3 regions of the Bradyrhizobium sp. CCBAU 051011 genome follow, and region 2 is predicted to be linked to each of the others. Evidence: riboswitches for the same ligand, from Rfam matches in the RefSeq annotation. Region 2 holds a riboswitch; each other region holds the start of a gene.
The links. A riboswitch is a leader RNA that binds a small molecule or an ion and turns the genes downstream of it on or off. The one in region 2 is predicted to bind cobalamin.
Positions count from the first base shown of each region.

Region 1: it holds a riboswitch for cobalamin, as region 2 does, so the genes downstream of both, ACH79_RS24500 (DUF1636 domain-containing protein) here and metE (5-methyltetrahydropteroyltriglutamate--homocysteine S-methyltransferase) in region 2, are expected to answer to the same signal.
Region 3: it holds a riboswitch for cobalamin, as region 2 does, so the genes downstream of both, ACH79_RS24555 (TonB-dependent siderophore receptor) here and metE (5-methyltetrahydropteroyltriglutamate--homocysteine S-methyltransferase) in region 2, are expected to answer to the same signal.

Region 1 is NZ_CP022222.1:5,252,291-5,258,492, forward strand. Features, by position in the region: gene ACH79_RS44115 (hypothetical protein) at 1-182, opposite strand, end outside; gene bluB (5,6-dimethylbenzimidazole synthase) at 314-1,018, opposite strand; gene ACH79_RS24495 (cobyrinate a,c-diamide synthase) at 1,018-2,346, opposite strand; cobalamin riboswitch at 2,664-2,854, shown strand; gene ACH79_RS24500 (DUF1636 domain-containing protein) at 2,964-3,413, shown strand; gene cobU (bifunctional adenosylcobinamide kinase/adenosylcobinamide-phosphate guanylyltransferase) at 3,410-3,928, shown strand; gene cobW (cobalamin biosynthesis protein CobW) at 3,949-4,962, shown strand; gene cobN (cobaltochelatase subunit CobN) at 4,977-6,202, shown strand, end outside.
Region 2 is NZ_CP022222.1:8,538,234-8,544,435, forward strand. Features, by position in the region: gene ACH79_RS40175 (cold-shock protein) at 300-503, opposite strand; gene metE (5-methyltetrahydropteroyltriglutamate--homocysteine S-methyltransferase) at 1,416-3,743, opposite strand; cobalamin riboswitch at 3,845-4,041, opposite strand.
Region 3 is NZ_CP022222.1:5,268,358-5,274,559, reverse strand. Features, by position in the region: gene ACH79_RS24580 (TonB-dependent siderophore receptor) at 1-1,744, shown strand, start outside; gene ACH79_RS24575 (PepSY domain-containing protein) at 1,747-3,192, shown strand; gene ACH79_RS24570 (hypothetical protein) at 3,232-3,507, shown strand; gene ACH79_RS24565 (CbtB-domain containing protein) at 3,564-3,749, shown strand; gene ACH79_RS24560 (CbtA family protein) at 3,756-4,493, shown strand; cobalamin riboswitch at 4,535-4,736, shown strand; gene ACH79_RS24555 (TonB-dependent siderophore receptor) at 4,767-6,202, shown strand, end outside.

The sequences.
Region 1 (6,202 bases), 3.3 Mb from region 2:
TCGAGGACCACCAGACCGGACTGAATGATGTCGATATCGCCGAGTGGTGGGAGCTCTTCCGTCGCTTGGTCCTGATCTTCGTTCGCGGCAAAGATGCCAACTTCACGACTGACTTCCTCAAGTGTCGCACGCCCATTTGGGCGTCGGGCCAGCGCAGTCAAGATAGCCAACTTGAGGTGCATGCTAGCCCTCGCCATCCGCGAAACGGCTGAGTTCGGCCTCTGGCGGCGTTCAACAATCTCGCCGCCGTGGAATCGAGCGTATCACGCAACGTCAATATTTGCGAAGGTCGCTACGGTCGTCATCTACCCTTTCATCGCGTAATGACAGCGCGTCCCGCGGCCGTGCGATTCTGCCAGCCATGCCTGACGAGCTCTGGATCGGTGTGTTCTTCTTGCGGCCACCCGACACACAGGTAGGCGATGAGTTTCCAGTCTTCGGGAACTTGCAGGACTTTTGCAATATTCGCCGGGTCAAGGATTGAAACCCAGCCTACTCCAAGCCCAATAGACCGGGCCGCAAGCCAGAACGTCGCGAGCATGGCGACGACCGAATATTCGAGCGTCAGCGGGATGGTGCGGCGCCCGAGATTAGCTCCTTGATCCGTGCTTTGATCGCAAAACACGGCAAACTGCACGGGCGCAACCTGCAGCCCTTCCAGTTTAAGCCGTGCGTAAGCGATTGCGCGGTCCGCTTCATAAGAAGCAAGTGCCTCCGCGTTGCAACGCGCGAAGTCCTCTCGGATTCTGTCTCTTGCGTCTTTGCTTTCGACGTTCACCCATCTCCAGGGTTGGCTGTTGCCGACGGAAGGAGCAAGTTGCGCGAGATCCAGCAAGGCATCGATCGTCTCGGCCTTGACCGTGTCGCCGCGGAAGCGCCTCACGTCACGACGCCACGCGACAAGCTGCGCAAATTGGGCCCGAAATAGTTCATCGAAAACCGGCGGAATCGACGTCGGAAGGTTTGAACCGGCGAATGGCTCGCGGCTTGCTGTGCTTTGCTGGTCAGGGTCGGGCATCAGGATTCCGCGATGATGTGAAAGAAGCTGCCGGTCACCCGGCCACGGCGGCTTCCCGTGGGCGCGAATTCGCTGCCGTAAGCATCGGTGAGAAAGGCGAACGGCTCGTCCGAGCCATGAGCAGTGACGTCAGCATAATGGAATTCGTGTCCCTTCAGCGTCTTTCCCAGGGGACCGAGGCACCCAGAGGCTGCAAGGCGCGCTTCCCTGTAGCCGAGACGCATTTTCGGTTTGGAAAGGCTTGTTTGAACGCCGAGAAGTCCAGCCATCGGATAGGTCTTTCCCGCCGCGTCGGTCAGGGTCTCACCCAGGATCATGTAGCCGCCGCATTCGCCGTGAACGGGCTTGATAGCCGCGAAATGTCGCAGCCCCTCGAGAAAATTGCTCGCTGAGGCAATTTGCGCGGCATGAAGCTCCGGATATCCCCCTGGCAGCCAGCAAATATCGCAGTCGGCTGGCGGAGGCTCATCAGCAAGCGGAGAGAATGTTTGTATTTCCGCGCCGCTGTTGCGCCAGCCATCCAGGATATGGCGATATGTAAATGAAAACGCCTCGTCGTGAGCGATCGCGATGCGCTGTCCCGGTGGCTGCAGTGCTGGCGCGTGCGGGCCCGTCTGCGAGGGAAGAAACGCTTCCGCGCATCCGAAGAGCTCGTTCATCTGCACGTGTTGGGCCACGAACTCGGCCATTGCGTCCAGTTTGTTTTCCAGTTCCGGGGTTTCACCGGCCTGTACCAATCCCAAATGGCGCTCCGGCAGAGCGATGCCGTCGGATTTTGGCAAGCTGCCCAGGATGGGGATTGCAAGTTTGGTAATTCCATCACTTACCAGGCGAAGATGCCTTTCGCTGGCGACGCGGTTCAGAACGATGCCAGCAATTTTCACCCGTTCATCGAAGGTCATAAACCCCTTTACGATTGCGCCCGCGGATTGCGATTGCGCGCTGACATCGAGCACCAGCACAATGGGAAGGCCGAGCGCAGATGCCACGTCCGCAGATGAACCGCTGCGACCGGGTTGAACAGGAACGCCGTCGAACAAACCCATGGACGCTTCGCAGATCAGCAGATCGCTGTCCTTCGCAGCTTCGGCTGCAAGCTGTGCGATCAGGCCAGGTTTCATTGCCCAGCTATCGAGATTGACGCCAGGCCGGCCGGAAGCGGCACCATGAAACGCCGCATCGATATAGTCCGGTCCACATTTTGCGCCGGCCACGCGAATTCCACTTCTTCGGTAAGCACGGAGAAGTCCGATCGTCAAAGTAGTTTTGCCGCTGCCAGATCGGGGAGCAGCTATCATGAGACCGCGCGGGGGAGGGGCAGCAATCATTCTGCGCGCCGATTACCGAGCGCAAAAATCACCTGCGCGACGCTGCCTGCGACGGACGAATCTGCCTGCACTAAGGTCACAGATCCAATTTCCTCGAATCGATCTCTCGCCATCTGTTGATCAACTTAGGTTTGGCCCAAACGATCGCAGCGGTTTCGCCTTGCGGTCGATCCGCGCGTGAATCACATCCGCAAGTATTTGATTATACTTTAGAAAGGTTCGGCGGCTGCGTTGGGTATCAGGTTCTTTCTTGTCATGCGGTAACTGACGCAACTCCGCTGATGGGTCAACCGCCGTTGACCGGGGCATCTTCGGCGGTTAGCGTCATCGGCGATGGTCCTTCCCTAGGAAGGTGAAAAGGGAAGCCGGTGCGACAAACGTCAACGCCGGCGCTGCCCCCGCAACTGTAAGCGACGAGCCCGCGCCGGTGCCACTGGGAAATCCCGGGAAGGCGGCTACGGGCAGTGACTCGCGAGCCAGGAGACCTGCCATCACGAACTGTGCTTTGGAGGCGTCTGGGCGGGGTGCACCGGACGGGAGCGAGCCCGATGGCGCCGTTTGCCGTCGAGCGCGACCCAACAAAGCTCGCGGCCGCAAGGCCATGATACGAGCAACTGATGGATCGCGACAGCGCTACTAAGCCCGCCCGTCAAGCCTTGATCGAACAGCCGCAGGCCAACCTGCCTGACAGGCCCGTCGTCGTGAGTGTTTGCATCACCTGCAAGGCGGCGGACGGCGCTGCTGTGGTCGGCCCGGAGATGTACGCGGCTGTGCAGGCTGCGATCGGGAAGGACGCCAACATTGCCGTCCGCCCGGTGCAATGCCTTAGCGTTTGCAAGCGCCCAGCGACGGTCGCGGTCACGAGTCCCGACGGATATACATTCATGTTTGGCGATCTGCAGACCGAAAGCGGCGCTGCGGCGCTGGTATCATTCGTGCAATCCTACCAAAAATCCGATTTCGGTCTGGTCCCCTGGCGGGAACGTGCCGAGGTGCTGCGAAAGGGCATGGTGGCACGGGTACCTCCCATCCGTTGGTCACCGGACGACGGACGCGCACCGAAATGACGGATCTGGCCACTACCTTGGTGCTGGGTGGCGCCCGTTCCGGCAAATCTGCGTTTGCAGAATCGCTTGTAGGCGCCAGCGCGCTGGCGAAGGTCTATGTCGCGACGGCTACCGCCGGCGACGAGGAGATGAAGAGCCGGATTGCGTTGCACCGCGCCCGCCGTGGCGAGGGCTGGATCACCATTGAAGAGCCGCTAGCGCTGGTCGACGCGTTGACGCGCGAAGCCAGCCGCAATCGCGTCGTGCTGGTGGATTGTCTCACCTTGTGGCTGTCAAATCTGATGTTCGCTGGACGCAATCCAGACGTCGAAGCTCAGCGTTTGACGCGATTTCTCGGTGTCGCAAAGCATCCTGTCGTCTTTGTCTCGAACGAGGTCGGCCTTGGGCTGGTGCCGGAAACGCCGCTCGGCCGGACGTTTCGTGATGCGCAGGGGCGACTGAACCAGGTAGTCGCCGCCGCCGTTCCGCAAGTTGTGTTCATGGCAGCCGGACTTCCGCTCTGGCTCAAGCGCTAGTGGCTCAAGGAGAATGAAATATGTCGCGTGTTCCGGTTACCGTGCTGACTGGGTTTCTTGGCGCGGGCAAGACCACCTTGCTGCGCTCGCTGCTGACCCAGGCCGACGGACGCCGCATCGCCGTCGTCGTCAATGAATTCGGCGACGCTGGCTTCGACGGCGGCCTCGTGGAAGAATGCGCAGCGAACGCCTGCGCGCCGGGAGACGTCATCGAACTTACCAATGGCTGCATCTGCTGCACTGTGGCGGATGACTTCATTCCGACCATGGAACTGCTGTTGGGGCGCGACAAGCCGCTCGATGCCATTGTCATCGAGACTTCAGGGTTGGCGCTGCCGCAACCCTTGCTCAAGGCATTCGCATGGCCGGCGGTGAAAACGCGCGCCACGGTTGACGGTGTCGTTACAGTCGTCGATGCGCTTGCGCTGTCGGAAGGTCGGGTTACGCTCGATGAGGACGCAGTCGCAGACCAGCGTGCCGCAGACGAATCCATCGACCATGACGACCCGATCGAAGAGGTGTTTGAAGATCAATTGGCCTGTGCCGACCTGGTCGTGCTCTCGAAGAGCGACCTGGTATCGCCCATGGCGCTTACCGACATTGAAGCACGGTTGAAGGCTACGCTCCGCCCAGGAGTCAATGTTGTGCGGTCGATGGGCACATTGGCGCCCGCGGTGTTGATCGGAATGAACGCCGAGGCCGAGGAAGACGTGGCTGCCCGCGCTGGCCATCACGGCGAGGAAGAGGAACATTATCACGACGATTTCGACAGCATCGTCGTCAAGCCGTCGATCGCCCTCAGCGTCGACGAGATGCGTGCTCGGATCAGCGACGCGCTCGGTCTCGAAGGTGTGTTGCGCGTCAAGGGCCATGCGCGGGTTTCGGACAAGGTCGCGCCCGTGGTGGTGCAGGCTGTCGGGAGCCGCGTCGATCTGGTGTTCGGCCGGCCGGATGCGAAGCAGGCCGAGCGTCTCGTCGTGATCGGGCTAAAGGGATTTGACGGGACCGCCGTGCGGCGGGCGTTGGTGGAGTAATCCGCGAGAGTCAGATGCACCTCAAGCTCGACACCTCAGGCGGCATCGACGATGGCGATGTCGCGCGCGATCTCGGACAGGATAGTGCCGACATCGTTGTGCTGTCTGCGGCGGACAGCGATCTCGCCGCATTTGGCATCGCCTATGCAGGGATGCCGGACGGCTTTCCCACGGTGCGGCTGACCAATCTGTTGGCGTTGGGTCATCCTGCGTCGGTGGATGCCTTTGTCGAGCGTACGCTGAGCGAGGCAAGAATCGTTGTGCTGCGCATGCTGGGGGGCGAAAGCTACTGGCCGCACGGCGTTGAAAGCGTGCGGAGCGACGCATTGCGTCGAGGTTCGCTGTTCGCCTGTATTCCCGGCGAGATGGATTGGAATGCGTCGCTGGCCGCACGCGGGACACTTGATCGCGATAGCACGTACGCGCTATGGCGTTATTGCACCGAAGGCGGCGTCGAAAATGCCCAACTCGCGCTTCGCTTTGCTGCGCACCTGATCGGCAGAGGTGAAGCGCCGCCGCAGGCGCGGCCGATGCCTCCAGCGGGGTTCTGGTGCTTTGAACCGCCAAGTTCCGATCGCCCCAATGCAATCGTCGTGTTCTATCGCGCGCTAGTGGCGGGTGGCGATACCGCCGGCATCGACATGTTGCGCCAGTCGCTCAATGCGCGCGGGCTCAATTCGGTCTGCCTGTTCGTGACCAGCCTGAAAGACGGACGGTCAGGAGCGTTCTTGCAGACGGCGCTGGCCGCCTATCCGCCTGACATCATCATCAATGCGACGGCGTTTGCGACGGCGACCGCGAACGACGATACCGGCGTGCTGGCTGCATCAGGTTGCCCGATCCTGCAGGTGGCGCAGGCCGGTATATCCCGGGCCGGGTGGGAAGCTTCGACGCGGGGCCTGCCGCCACGGGATCTCGCCATGAATGTCGTGTTGCCCGAAGTCGATGGCCGCATCTTCGCGAACGTCATCGCTTTCAAGGAATGCGTTGAGAGCGTAGGCGAGTTTACGCCAACAGCGTTTCGCCCGCTTCAGGACCGGGTCGATGCAACGGCCGATCTGGCGCTGGCCTGGGTGCGGCTGCGCCGTAAAGCGCCGGCCGAACGCCGGGTAGCGCTGATCCTTGCCAACTATCCGAACCGCGATGGCCGGCTGGCCAACGGCGTCGGCCTGGATACGCCGCAAAGCCTGATCGACGTTCTCGATGCCTTGGGAAGGGCAGGGTACAATACCGCGGAAGC
Region 2 (6,202 bases):
GCTATAGATCTCGCCAAACGAAAGTTTTTGCGAGATGCACGGCGTTCGCGATTACACGTTGCATGCCAACCGACTCGAGATAGCGCCTGCCGACTTTATCGTAAACTGGAGTACGAGGTATGCCGCAAGCTTGGTCGAGTGCGTGATTCTCGCGCTGTCGGGTGTTGGCCACTCCGGTAGCATAGTGCAGCAAGTTCTGTTCGCAGACCAATATCGTGTCGGAGAAGCGAAAGGCGCTCTGACGCCCTCGCTAATAAGCCTTCGTATGGGCCGGGATGAATCTGCCCAAGTCTCTATGATCAATCGATCACGACCTTTTCGGCTCGACCACGTCCCGTCCTGTGGTCTACAGCGGTTTCATAGCTGACGCGGTCGCCTTGCTTGAGCGTTACACCGGGCGATAAGCTGCTCACGTGGAAGAAGAGGTCTTCACCACCGCTGTCAGGCCCTATAAAGCCGTAACCCTTATCCTCCTTAAACAGCCTCACCTTGCCTTTGGGCATGTTCTTCTCTCCGAATCACTTCAATCAAATCGCGTATCAGATCATTTAAACTCGACGCACCTGCTCGCCTCAAGTGATTTGTGATTTCCGGAACTGTGATTAGCGTTAGTGCGCTAGCGCCGCGCCTTCCGTCTGGAAATCAGGCGAACAGGATAGAAGGCGCAGAACGAACAACGGCCTGGTGCTGTTCACGCCTTCAGAAGGCAGGAAGAGCTTTGGAAGCGCATCACGACAAGGACGCTCCGCTACGGAGCTATATTCTTGCCTACTTTGCGATTAGCAATAGACTCTGGTTCATCGGGTTTGCGACCTTACGCCAAAGTTTTCTCCGATGCCGTTTTCGCCCTGGCTGTCGGATTTGCTCTGTTGGGTGGGGGATAGCGACGGAGGTGGCGTGGAGCGCCGTGGGTAGCAGCAGTGCAGCCAGTAATCTCTCGCGACGCCTTCGACAATGGCACCTACTGATGAGCCCAGCGATCTTCCAGCGCGAAAAGGTCGCCTTGTCTCAGGTGAACGAAGACGATTGGTTCGCCCGCGAGACGAGGAAGCGAAAGCGCCCTCCGGCCTGACCTCACATGACCGGGCAAGACGATACGAATCGTCCGGATCCGCGTCGACCATTCGCAAATCGTCCGACGCTTCGCCGTTCCGGTTCCCAAAGTCGGCAAACACTCAACTCAATAACTCAACCCTCCAGCAGTACCGAGATGGATCGAGAGCATTTCGTTCCCCTCGATCGTTTGAGCCTTGCTTCCGACCAACTTCAGGATCGTTTTCTCGCCACCACGCTACATCGCTCCCACCAGCGATGAATCAGCAACAGGGCCCCTCTTTTCCAAAGCGGACGCATTTGATTTAGAAAACGCATCGGCGCCCCCTGTGAAAAAAGACGTCGGAGATCGGCAACTGGGATCAGGACGCCGCCCGCAATTCACGGGCAGCCGCGACCATATTGGTTAGCGCGGGACGCACCTCCTCCCATCGGCGCGTTTTCAAGCCGCAATCGGGATTGATCCAGAGCTGCGCATCGGAAAGCCGCTGCCGCGCCAGCGCAATGAGATTTTTCATCTCGGCTGCATCCGGGACGCGCGGCGAATGGATGTCGTAAACGCCCGGTCCGATCTCGTTTGGATATTTGTAGCTCTTGAAGGCATCAAGCAGCTGCATTTTTGACCGTGACGTCTCGATCGAGATGACATCGGCATCCATTGCCGCGATCGCATCGATGATGTCGTTGAACTCTGAATAACACATATGGGTGTGGATCTGGGTCTCGTCGGCCACCCCAGCCGAGCAGATGCGGAAGCTGTCTACTGCCCAGCCGAGGTAGGTCTTCCATTGTGACTTGCGCAGCGGCAATCCTTCTCGGAGCGCAGCCTCGTCAATCTGGATCATCATCGCGCCGGACCTCTCCAGATCGATCACCTCGTCACGTATCGCGAGCGCGATCTGATGGCATGCTTCGCTCCGTGGAATATCATCACGGACGAATGACCAGTTCAGGATCGTCACCGGCCCAGTCAGCATCGCCTTCAGTGGCTTCTTGGTCAGCGATTGCGCGAAGCGCCACCACTCCATCGCCATCGGCGTCGGCCGGGAGACGTCGCCAAACAGGATGGGCGGCCGGACATATCGCGAGCCGTAGGACTGAACCCAACCATGCTTGGTGAATGCGAAGCCGGACAGCCGCTCACCGAAATACTGCACCATGTCATTGCGCTCGAACTCTCCATGCACGAGAACGTCGAGACCAATGTCTTCCTGCCAGCGCACCGCACGCGCCGTCTCCTCCTTGAGAAACTGCTCGTATTGTGCGTCGCTCATCGTTCCCCGGGAATGGGCTGCGCGGGCGTTGCGAACCTCCAGCGTCTGCGGGAACGATCCGATCGTCGTCGTTGGAAATGTCGGCAATCGGAACCGCGCGCGCTGAACCTCGGCGCGCCGGGCGAAAGGACTGTGACGACGCCGCATGCTGCCATCGATTGCAGCCATTCGCTTGGCGACGTTCGCATTGTGAACGTTGGGTGACGTTTCGCGCGCGACGGCCGCGGCCTCCGAAGCCTCAAGTACATCCGCCGCTTCCTCCCATCCTTTAGCCAGCACGCGGCCCAGCGTTGCGAGTTCTCCGATCTTCTGGACGGAGAAAGCAAGCCAGCTTTTCACATCGAGATCGAGATCGGTCTCTAGTTCGAGATCGATCGGGACATGAAGCAGCGAGCATGAGGGTGCAATCTGCACGCGGTCCTTGCCGAGCCTTGCGATGGCAGGTTCGAGCCGGTCGAGCACCGCTGGAAGGTTCGAACGCCAGACATTGCGGCCATCGACGACTCCGAGGGAAATGACAAGATCCCTTCGAGCGTCGGCGACAATCACGTCCAACTGCTCCGGGGCGCGGACCAGGTCGATGTGAAGGCCCGCAACCGGCAACGTCAAAGCGGCTTCCAGGTTATCGCCGATCGTTCCAAAATAGGTAGCGAGCATGATCTTCACGTCGGGAACCTTTTTCGCCAGATAGGTGTAGGTCCGGCGCAGCGCGTCGCGTGTGGCAGCATCGAGGTCCAGGACCAAACATGGCTCGTCCAGTTGCACCCACTCGGCGCCCCTTAAGGTGAGTTCGCGGAGAACGTCTACATAGACCGGCAGCAGCCTATCGAGAAGCAACAGCGTATCGAATGCAGGATCGGCGCTCTTGCCGAGCTTGAGAAAGGTGACCGGACCAACAAGCACCGGGCGCGTCTGATAACCCAGGTTTTTCGCTTCTTCGTACTCCTCGATCGGCTTGCGAGAGGAAAGCGTGAAGGTCTGATCCTTGTGATATTCCGGCACTATGTAGTGATAATTGGTGTCGAACCATTTGGTCATCTCCTGCGCTGCCGCGCTGTGCTCGGCGTGACCGCAATTCGCGTCATGGTCATCGCGCTGCACGCCCCGTGCCATCGCAAAGTAGGTTTTGAGCGAAACAGGGCCTGCACTCCAACCGTAAATTTCCGGAATGGCACCGACCATCACGCTGGTATCGAGCACATGGTCATAAAGCGAGAAGTCGTTTGAAGGAATAACGGTTACGCCGAGCGATTTCTGCCGCGCCCAGTTGGCGGCGCGAAGCGCAGCCGCGGCCTCAAGAAGCTGCGTTTCGTCAGATTTTCCGGCCCAATAGCTCTCGAGCGCGAGTTTGAGTTCGCGGCGCGGACCGATGCGCGGCGTACCGAGGGTAGCGACAGGAATCGAGAGAAGAGACATAGCTTCAACCCCATGTTGGGAGCAAAGGCCATGGCGGACGCGTGCAGAAAAGCCGCGGAAAGCGGCAACTGCTTGGCGCACCACCGGGACACCCCGCCCGTGGACGAATATATTGTCGGGCCAGGTCTCCTAGCTCGCGGGTCGTCGCCGCTATCCGACCTTCCCAAAGCCGCGTGGCTTCAGTGGCTTCTATTGGACAGCGGCTCGCCGCTTACAGTTGCGGGGGCAGCGCCGGCATCGCACCGGCTTCCCTCTTAGCTCCGGATCCATCCGGAGAACCTCGACATCTCCGATTACCTGCAAGAGGACTGTTCCGTCAACCTCTCGATAATTCTTTGTGCGGTTCGGAGCGATTGTCTGGAGAACGGAGGCATCTAGCCTCGTCGTCGTGTGGCCCGATCGTGGCATAGAGTTGGGCGCACGTCTGGATTCGATCGACAATCATGTGGGTGCGGCGGTTGCGCGATCCCAGCTTACACATCTTCCTGCGCCTTATTCGCCACCCGCAGCGCCGACACGAGCCAGATCGCCATTGATTAGTTATTTCGAATTCTGCCGCCGCAAGAAACGGCGTCTTGCCGAAGGCGGTCACATTGGCGAGCAGCGGCACGCCCGGCATCCGCTCGGCAAAGGTTCGAATTTTCCGCGGTGGTGAGCGCCGCAGGAAAATCGGTAGGCGGCCGCCTCCAACTCTGCACGCGCCTACATGCTATATCGCGAGGCACACCCATATCTTGCCGAAACTTACTGTCGCATCGCCGTACCCATGCGCTGACGTAGCCATTGACCGAAGGTTGCCCACCTCCGCGCATCTCTATCGCCTGCATCGGCTCAGCGACCACCTTGGCCAAAAACAGCCCGTTCAGGCACGACTGCCGCATCACCTTCCTGGCCCGTGCTTGAAAGTTACGGGCACCCCCGATCTCGTGGCCTTCGAGCGGCATGTCATCCATTCTGTCGTCTGCGGACTCGAACCGTCCACCGTCGCACTCCGAAACGACCATTTTGGCCGCGCCATATCCGCGTGATGCTTCGCCATTTGCAGGCCATAGAGCAGACATCGGCAGCGCTTGCGGCTTGCCAGTCGGCTTCGGACCAGCTCGGTCCGGCGGACGCTGACGAGCCATCGATGCGCTACGTTGACATTCCCATAGGCCTGTAGCTTCTCACGATTCTGAACTCGCAGCGCACGTCACGTACAGGCTTGTAATAGATCACCGAGACCCGTGATGAGTGTCGCCGAAACGACATCCCGCCTGAACAAAGAAGGGAACGGTGACCTCCTTAGGTATCCGGGCTTATCGCGGTAGACCGACCGATACGTCGAGCTGAACGATGCGTCCAGCTGATCATCTTTGCACAAAAGATGCGAGACATGTACAAAAATTACCGCCAAACCGCGCAAGAACTCAAGTATTCGATCACTTCGCGCGACTAGAGACGAATAAAAAAGCGTCTCGTAACACTGATGCTCTCACAAGCTTGGAGTTCTCGGTGAGTGATCGATCTACTCATCTCGATGCTCCTTCAGCCGCCCCTTGGGGCGTTCCTCCCTGACTTGGCCGCGCGTAACATTCGCGCGGCCTTTTTTCTGCATCCGGCAAGAGATTGATTTGCAGGATCTCAATGGCTCTGACCGCAAAAACGCATGGTGCGAGCAGGTTCTCGCAGATACAGGTCATTAGCCTCGGCGAACAGTTGTTCGTAAATGCCGGCGTACGGTCACCCATCCTAATTTCGAGAAGAGGACGCCTCCGCAAGACGGGCGATTGACGTCCTCGTAATGTAATAAGCCGCCTCCGCGTCTTCAGGCGCGAGCGGCTCTGAAGAAAACGTGCGGTCGGGTCCCTTCAGGCGGACTCCAGAGCGTCGCTCATGGATGTCGACCACGAAATCGGCCACGTGCAATCAATGGTGAGTCGCCTGATCGGTCGGAACAGTTCCACGACCAATTAGTTTCGCCGCGCTTTGTCATCTGAGACCGTCGGTCTTATACGTCTATCATACCGTTCCGCTAGGTCCAGCAGCCTTTTTCTAATGAAAGGGTCTGCCTTGTCCGCTAGATCGCGAATGATCTGGGCCCGGTCCTTTAAAAACTGCTCATCCACGAAAACACCTATTCAGTGCAAGTCTACATATATCTTAGCACACTCCCGTTTGGTCGGCTTTCATTCCCTGCACCTCGGATCTACGCATGACATTAACACTCCGGGGGTGAGACCGAGATGGTCCTCCGGCGTTCCGCCAGAAGCAAAGCATGGGTTTGCCTGTCTGCGCAGCAGCCGCATCAAGGGATAATTCCCTAGGCCATGCTGACAGACGCTGTCTTGCCGAATCCCAGGCCGACATTGCCAACACTATCTCCGACCAGGATACTTCGACGATGGATCGGCCATGCGTGCCGTATCATGCGTACGCGGCGGCCCAGGCGACACGACGTCCCTCCACCATTCACCGCT
Region 3 (6,202 bases), 3.3 Mb from region 2:
CCAGCTTTATATCGGTGCCGGCACGGCGACGTTTCCGTTCGACACCTGGTCGACCGAGCGCATCGAGGTGCTGCGCGGCCCTGCGTCGGTGATGTATGGCGCGGGCGCGGTCGGCGGCGCCATCAACGTGGTTTCGAAACTGCCGTTGTGGGTCCCTCGCAACCAGGCCGAGGTCTCGCTGGACAGCAACATGACGCGGCGAATTGCCGTGGATAGCGGCGGGCCGGTCAGCAAGGACGTCGCGTATCGGATCACCGCCGCCGGCAATCTGTCGGACGGCTGGGTCGATCGGGACAACACCTCGAATGTCGCCCTTCATGCCGTGGCCCAGATCAGGCAGAACGAAGACGTCACCTGGACGCTGTCCACGGACTACGGCGACCGCAATCCATCGCGGTACTTCGGCACGCCGTTGATCAACGGCAAGCTCGATGAACAGCTACGATTCAAGAACTACAACGTCAGCGACAGCCACATCCGCTACCAGGATAGCTGGAACCAGGTGAAGACCGAATGGCAGGTCGCTGATGGAATCTCGATTCAGAACACGCTCTATTATTTGAGCTCCAAGCGACACTGGAAGGACGTCGAAAGCTACGCCTATAATCCCGCCACCGGCCTGATCAATCGAAGCAGTTACATCGAGATTTTTCACGATCAGCAGCAGTTCGGCAATCGCATGGATGCGAAATTCCGCGGACATGTGCTTGGCATGGTCAATGAGTTCGTCGCAGGCTACGACGTCAACAGCATCAATTTTACTCATACCAACAATTCGCCCTATGGCGGCTTGTCATCCGTCAACCCATTCAACTTCGTTCCAGGCGTATTCAACAGCCCGAACGCCACGGTTCCCGGCTTTGGCAGCGTGACCAACCAAAACGCGCTGTTTGCCGAGAACAGACTGTCGGTGACCGAGCAGCTATCCTTGATTGCCGGCATCCGTCAGGATGAGCCGACAATCACACGCACCGACTATGTCTCGCCCGCCAACAGCTTCGAAAAGTCGTTCTCCTCGACGACCTGGCGCGCGGGTGCGGTCTATACGCCCGTCAAGGATCTCGCTTTCTATGGCCAGTACTCCACCGCGGTCGATCCGGTCGGCGGGCTCATCTCGCTGTCCGCCGCAAACAAGAATTTCGACCTGGCAACCGGCAAGCAGATCGAGGTCGGCGTCAAGCAATCTTTCCGGGGCGGCCGCGGCGAATGGACTCTGGCCGGCTATGAGATCGTGAAGAACAGCCTGCTCGCACGCGATCCCAACATTCCGTCGCTGACCGTTCAGGTCGGCCAGCAATCATCGCGTGGCGTCGAAGCATCGGTCGGCCTCTTGCTCGACTATGGCTGGCGAATCGATGCCAACACAGCCTTCCTGCGCGCGAAGTATGACGACTTCGTGCAGGCGGTCGGCGGCGGAAGCGTGAACTATGCCGGCAACGTGCCTGTCAATGTGCCGCAGAACGTCTCCAATATCTGGGCGACATGGGCCTTTGCACCGAACTGGTCGGCCAATGCGGGCGTGCAGATCGTCGGCAAGACCTTTGCGGACAATGCCAACACGCTCACACGTCCGGCCTACAACATCGTCAATGCCGGTGTGCAGTGGAAGCCCGATCTCAATACCACCGTGTCGTTTCGCGTCTACAATCTCTTCGATGAGATTTACACGACGTCGGGCGGCACCACTCAATGGCTGCTCGGAATGCCTCGCACGGCCCAGCTCGCCGTCAACGTGAAGTTCTGAGCGTGTCACGCGCCCTGAAACGCACGCTCCGGCGGTGGCTGTATATCGGCCACCGCTGGATCGGCATCATCACCTGCCTGTTCTTCGCCATGTGGTTCATTTCCGGCGTGGTGATGATGTATGTCGCGTTTCCCGGCCTTTCCGACAAGGAAAGGCTGGCAGCGCTTCCTGATATCCGATGGGAGAAGGTGGCGTTGTCACCGGACGACGCAATGAAGCAGGCTGGCGCCACCCGCTATCCGCGCGATCTCCGGCTTTCGATGCTGGCCGACGAGCCCGTATATCGCATGACTGCCTGGGACGGCACGCGGCAGGTGATCTCTGCCGCCAATGGCCGCGCCATCACCAACCTCTCCGAAGGACAGGCGTTGGCGATCGCGCAATACCACCCCGCGAGCAAAACACCGCAGCTCGAAGAGATCGTTGATCGCGACCAATGGAGCGTGACTGCCCGTTACGATCCGCTGCGACCGCTTTATCTGATTGCGCTCGGCGACGATGCCAGTACCAAGCTCTATGTCTCCTCGCGCTCCGGCCAGATCGCGCTCGACACCAGCCGCACCGAGCGCGTCTGGAACTGGCTCGGCTCGATCCCGCACTGGATCTATCCGACCGTGCTGCGCAAGGACGGCCCGCTGTGGCGGCTGGTGGTGCTGTGGATCTCTGGCATCTGCATGATCGTCGGCGTAACCGGCATCTTGATCGGCATCCTGCGCGTGCGGCTGAGGCAGCGCTATGCCAGCGACAGGATCACACCGTATCGCGGCTGGATGGCATGGCACCACATCACCGGCCTGATTGCCGGCATCTTCGTGCTGACCTGGATGTTCTCCGGCTGGCTTTCGCTCAATCCCGGCGAGTATTTTTCCGGGCGCAACACAACGCGCGAAGTTCTGCAACGCTATGCCGGCCATGACATACCGACCATTGCGGCGAAGCTGCCAACGCTGCAATTCGGCGCGACTGAAGCGCGTTTCGTCTGGCTCGATGGCAGCCCGATGATCATCGTTGCATCACGTGATGGCACGCAGACGCCACTGGATGTGACATCGGGCGAATTTGCAAAGCTTTCGCAGGATCGCCTCTGGACTGCCGCAGCAAAACTGCCGCCGCACGCTCACATCACGGAGCGATTGACCCTCAAGGAATACGACACTTACTGGTATGCACATCATCATGACCGCGAACTGCCGGTGTTGCGTGCGGTGTTTGATGATGACGCAAAGACGTGGTTTCACATCAGCCCGGTCACCGGCGATATCATCGGCCGCGTGGACAGCAGCCGACGCACATATCGCTGGTTGTTCAACGCGCTGCACAGTTTCGACTTTCAACTGTTCCTGATGTACCGCCCGGCTTGGGACATTGTGGTGTGGCTGCTGTCGATTCTGGGCGCTATCGTCTCGGTGAGCGGCGTCGTTATCGGCTGGCGCTACCTGCGCGGCTAAAGCGAATCCGCTCCGCTGGGCTGAACTCCGGAGTTACCGTTGCATCAAAGCGACAATCCAGTTTGCTGGCGGGATGATATCGACGCTTTGGCGTTCGAGCCGGACAACCATCGCGGCTTCTGCATGGTGCATCGGCTTGCCTTTCGAACGCTACTGCAGTTTTTTCCGGAGCCTGATGATTGCCTGGCCTTTTTTCGCAACCAGGAGCGCGCCTTCCGTGCCGCGGCGGCGGCCAAAATTGCTCGAAGAGAAATTGCGCGCGGGGTCAATTTTCACCTCACCAGCCGGGACGTAATCGAACAAATGGGCAATTAGGGGTCGCGAAAGACATTCGTTTCCGCTAGAAATGCCTGCTTCCTTGGAGAACCGTCATGCAACAGACTCGTACCGCTGCCAGTTTGCCGATCGCCAGTCATGACCTGAGCGTGGTCTACCAGGCAGCTCTCGCCATGGCTCTCGGTCTCTTCATCGTGGGGTTCGTCGGTTTCTCCCATATCGATGCCGTCCACAACGCCGCGCACGACGTCCGTCATTCGAATGCGTTTCCCTGCCACTGATTTGCGATGTCGATTTTTCGTTCGATTGTCTTTTCCGCGGTCTTGAGCGGACTGATCGGCGGTGCCGCGGTCACTGTCCTGCAATACTTCAGCACCGTCCCGCTGATCCTCAAAGCCGAAACCTACGAACACCAGGCGCCGGAAGCCGGTGTCAAGCCGACGGGCGAATCCACCAAGGGGCATGCGCCCCATAATCACGCCTCTCACGAACATGAGGCCACCGCTTGGAAACCAGCCGAAGGATTGCAGCGCAACGGCCTGACGGCTGCCGCCAATATTCTCACGGCAATTGGATTTTCGCTCTTGCTGGCCGGCTTCTATGCCATGCGCGGCGGCGTAGACCGGCACGAAGCACTGTTGTGGGGCCTAAGCGGCTTTGTGGTCTTCACCGCCGCGCCGGGGCTTGGATTGCCGCCCGAGCTCCCGGGCGCACCGGTCGCCGCCCTGGGGGCACGTCAGCTTTGGTGGACCATGACCGCACTGGCAACTGCCCTCGGCATGGGTCTCATTTTTCTGCATCGCGCCGTCTGGGCCACCGTGCTGGGATTTTGCCTGGTCGTCTCTCCACACCTGGTTGGCGCGCCACAGCATGCCGGCGCGCATAGCGACGTTCCCGATGCGCTCTCGCATCAGTTCGTGGTCTCCGTGACCATTACGAGCCTGCTGTTCTGGGCGTTGCTTGGTTGCCTCACCGGTGTTTTTTTTCATAGGTTCTCCGCACGATCGTCCGGAGCCTCGTCGTAAGCGGGTCGACGCCAATGGTTGCGTCGGATGTCGCTCTGTGCTTCGTTCCATCCGTCATCGGTGCCTTCGTAGAAGGTGAAACGGGAATGCGGTGCGGGGAAACACCCCCAATGCCGCAGCTGCCCCCGCAACTGTAAGCGGCCATTCTCAGTCCAACATAGCCACTGAACCTGCATTGGTTTGGGAAGGCGGACCGGGAGACGACCGCGAGCCAGGAGACCGGCCGATGACCAAGCTCAACTCGTTCGACGGTGGGTCGAAGGAAAGGTGGTCATGGGATTCTGTAGGTTTGCCGCGGGCTTCGCCGCGTTATTTGGCCTGTTTGGCCTTCCTGAAGAGGCGATCGCCCAGTCGGGTCCGCAGAAACTTCCAGAGGTCGTGGTCGAACCCAAGCCGTCGGCCAAGCCCGCCAAGCCCGTTCGCCGAACGGACAACGCAGCGCGCACGAGGCAGGCTGTGCCGGCAAGGCCCGATTCCTCGCCACCGCAACCGTCCGAATTGGTGATCACACCGGACCGAACGCCGGAGCCGCTCAGCCGTACAGGAAGCGCCGTTAGCGTCGTCAACAAGGAGACGATTGCAACTACCAATCCGGGGTCCCTGGTCGATGCTTTGCGAACCGTTCCGGGCCTCGACATCACCGAAAGCGGCGGCCCCGGCGCGACGACGAGCATCCGGTTGCGCGGCGCCAACACCGGTCAGACCCTGGTGATGATCGATGGCATTCGTGTCAACGATCCAACCGCCGCCAGCGGCGACTTCGATTTCGCGATGCTCATGCCGAGCTCGATCGAGCGAATCGAGGTGTTGAAGGGGCCGCAAAGTGCGCTCTACGGCTCGGACGCGATCGGCGGTGTCGTCAACATCATCACCAGGAAGGGCGGCGGCCCCGCCCAATTCAACGTCCGCGCCGAGGGCGGAAGCTATGGCACTGCCGCCACCAGCGGATCGGTGACAGGCTCCGCTGGTCCGTGGTCATACGCTGTTGCCGCAGGCGGACAACACAGCAACGGCTTCTCGCGTTTTGGTTATCGCATTCCGGCACTTGAGGCCAAGTATGGCCCGCTCGAGCGCGACGGATTTGATCGCGTCGGCGGCTCGGCGCGCATCGGCTACGACGCCGGAGAAGGTGTGCGGCTGGAATCCGGAGTTCTCTCCTCGTTCACGCGATCGGCATATGATGCGGCGACCGGCGCATTTCCCGACACGCCTTCAAGCGCCACGCGTCTGCTCCAGCAGGTTTGGGGACGCGCCTCTTTCGATACGCTCGACGGAGTCCTGAACCATAGCTTCAACGTGTTCGAGACCCACATCGACCGCTCCTTCAACGAGGTAAGCTACAAGATCAACAAACTGCCGCAGAACACGACATCGACCATTTCCGATTACGTCGGCAACAGTGTCGGCGCCGAATACCAGGGCAACCTGAAAATGGGGCCGCTAGGATCGCTTATTTTTGGCTCCAGAACACAACACGAAACCGCAAACACCTATGCTACCAAGCTGCTCCCGATTCCGGGGCCGCAGACGCCCCAGCTCAAGGGAACGCAAGATATCAATTCGGTGTTTGCGCTGTGGCAATTGCCGATCGGCGAGCGGCTGAACATCAGCCTTGGTGGACGGATCGACGATGTCGTCGACGTTGCCCGGTTCGAGACCTGGCGCGCGACCGCGGCCTACACGATTGTCGAAACCGGCACCAAGCTGCG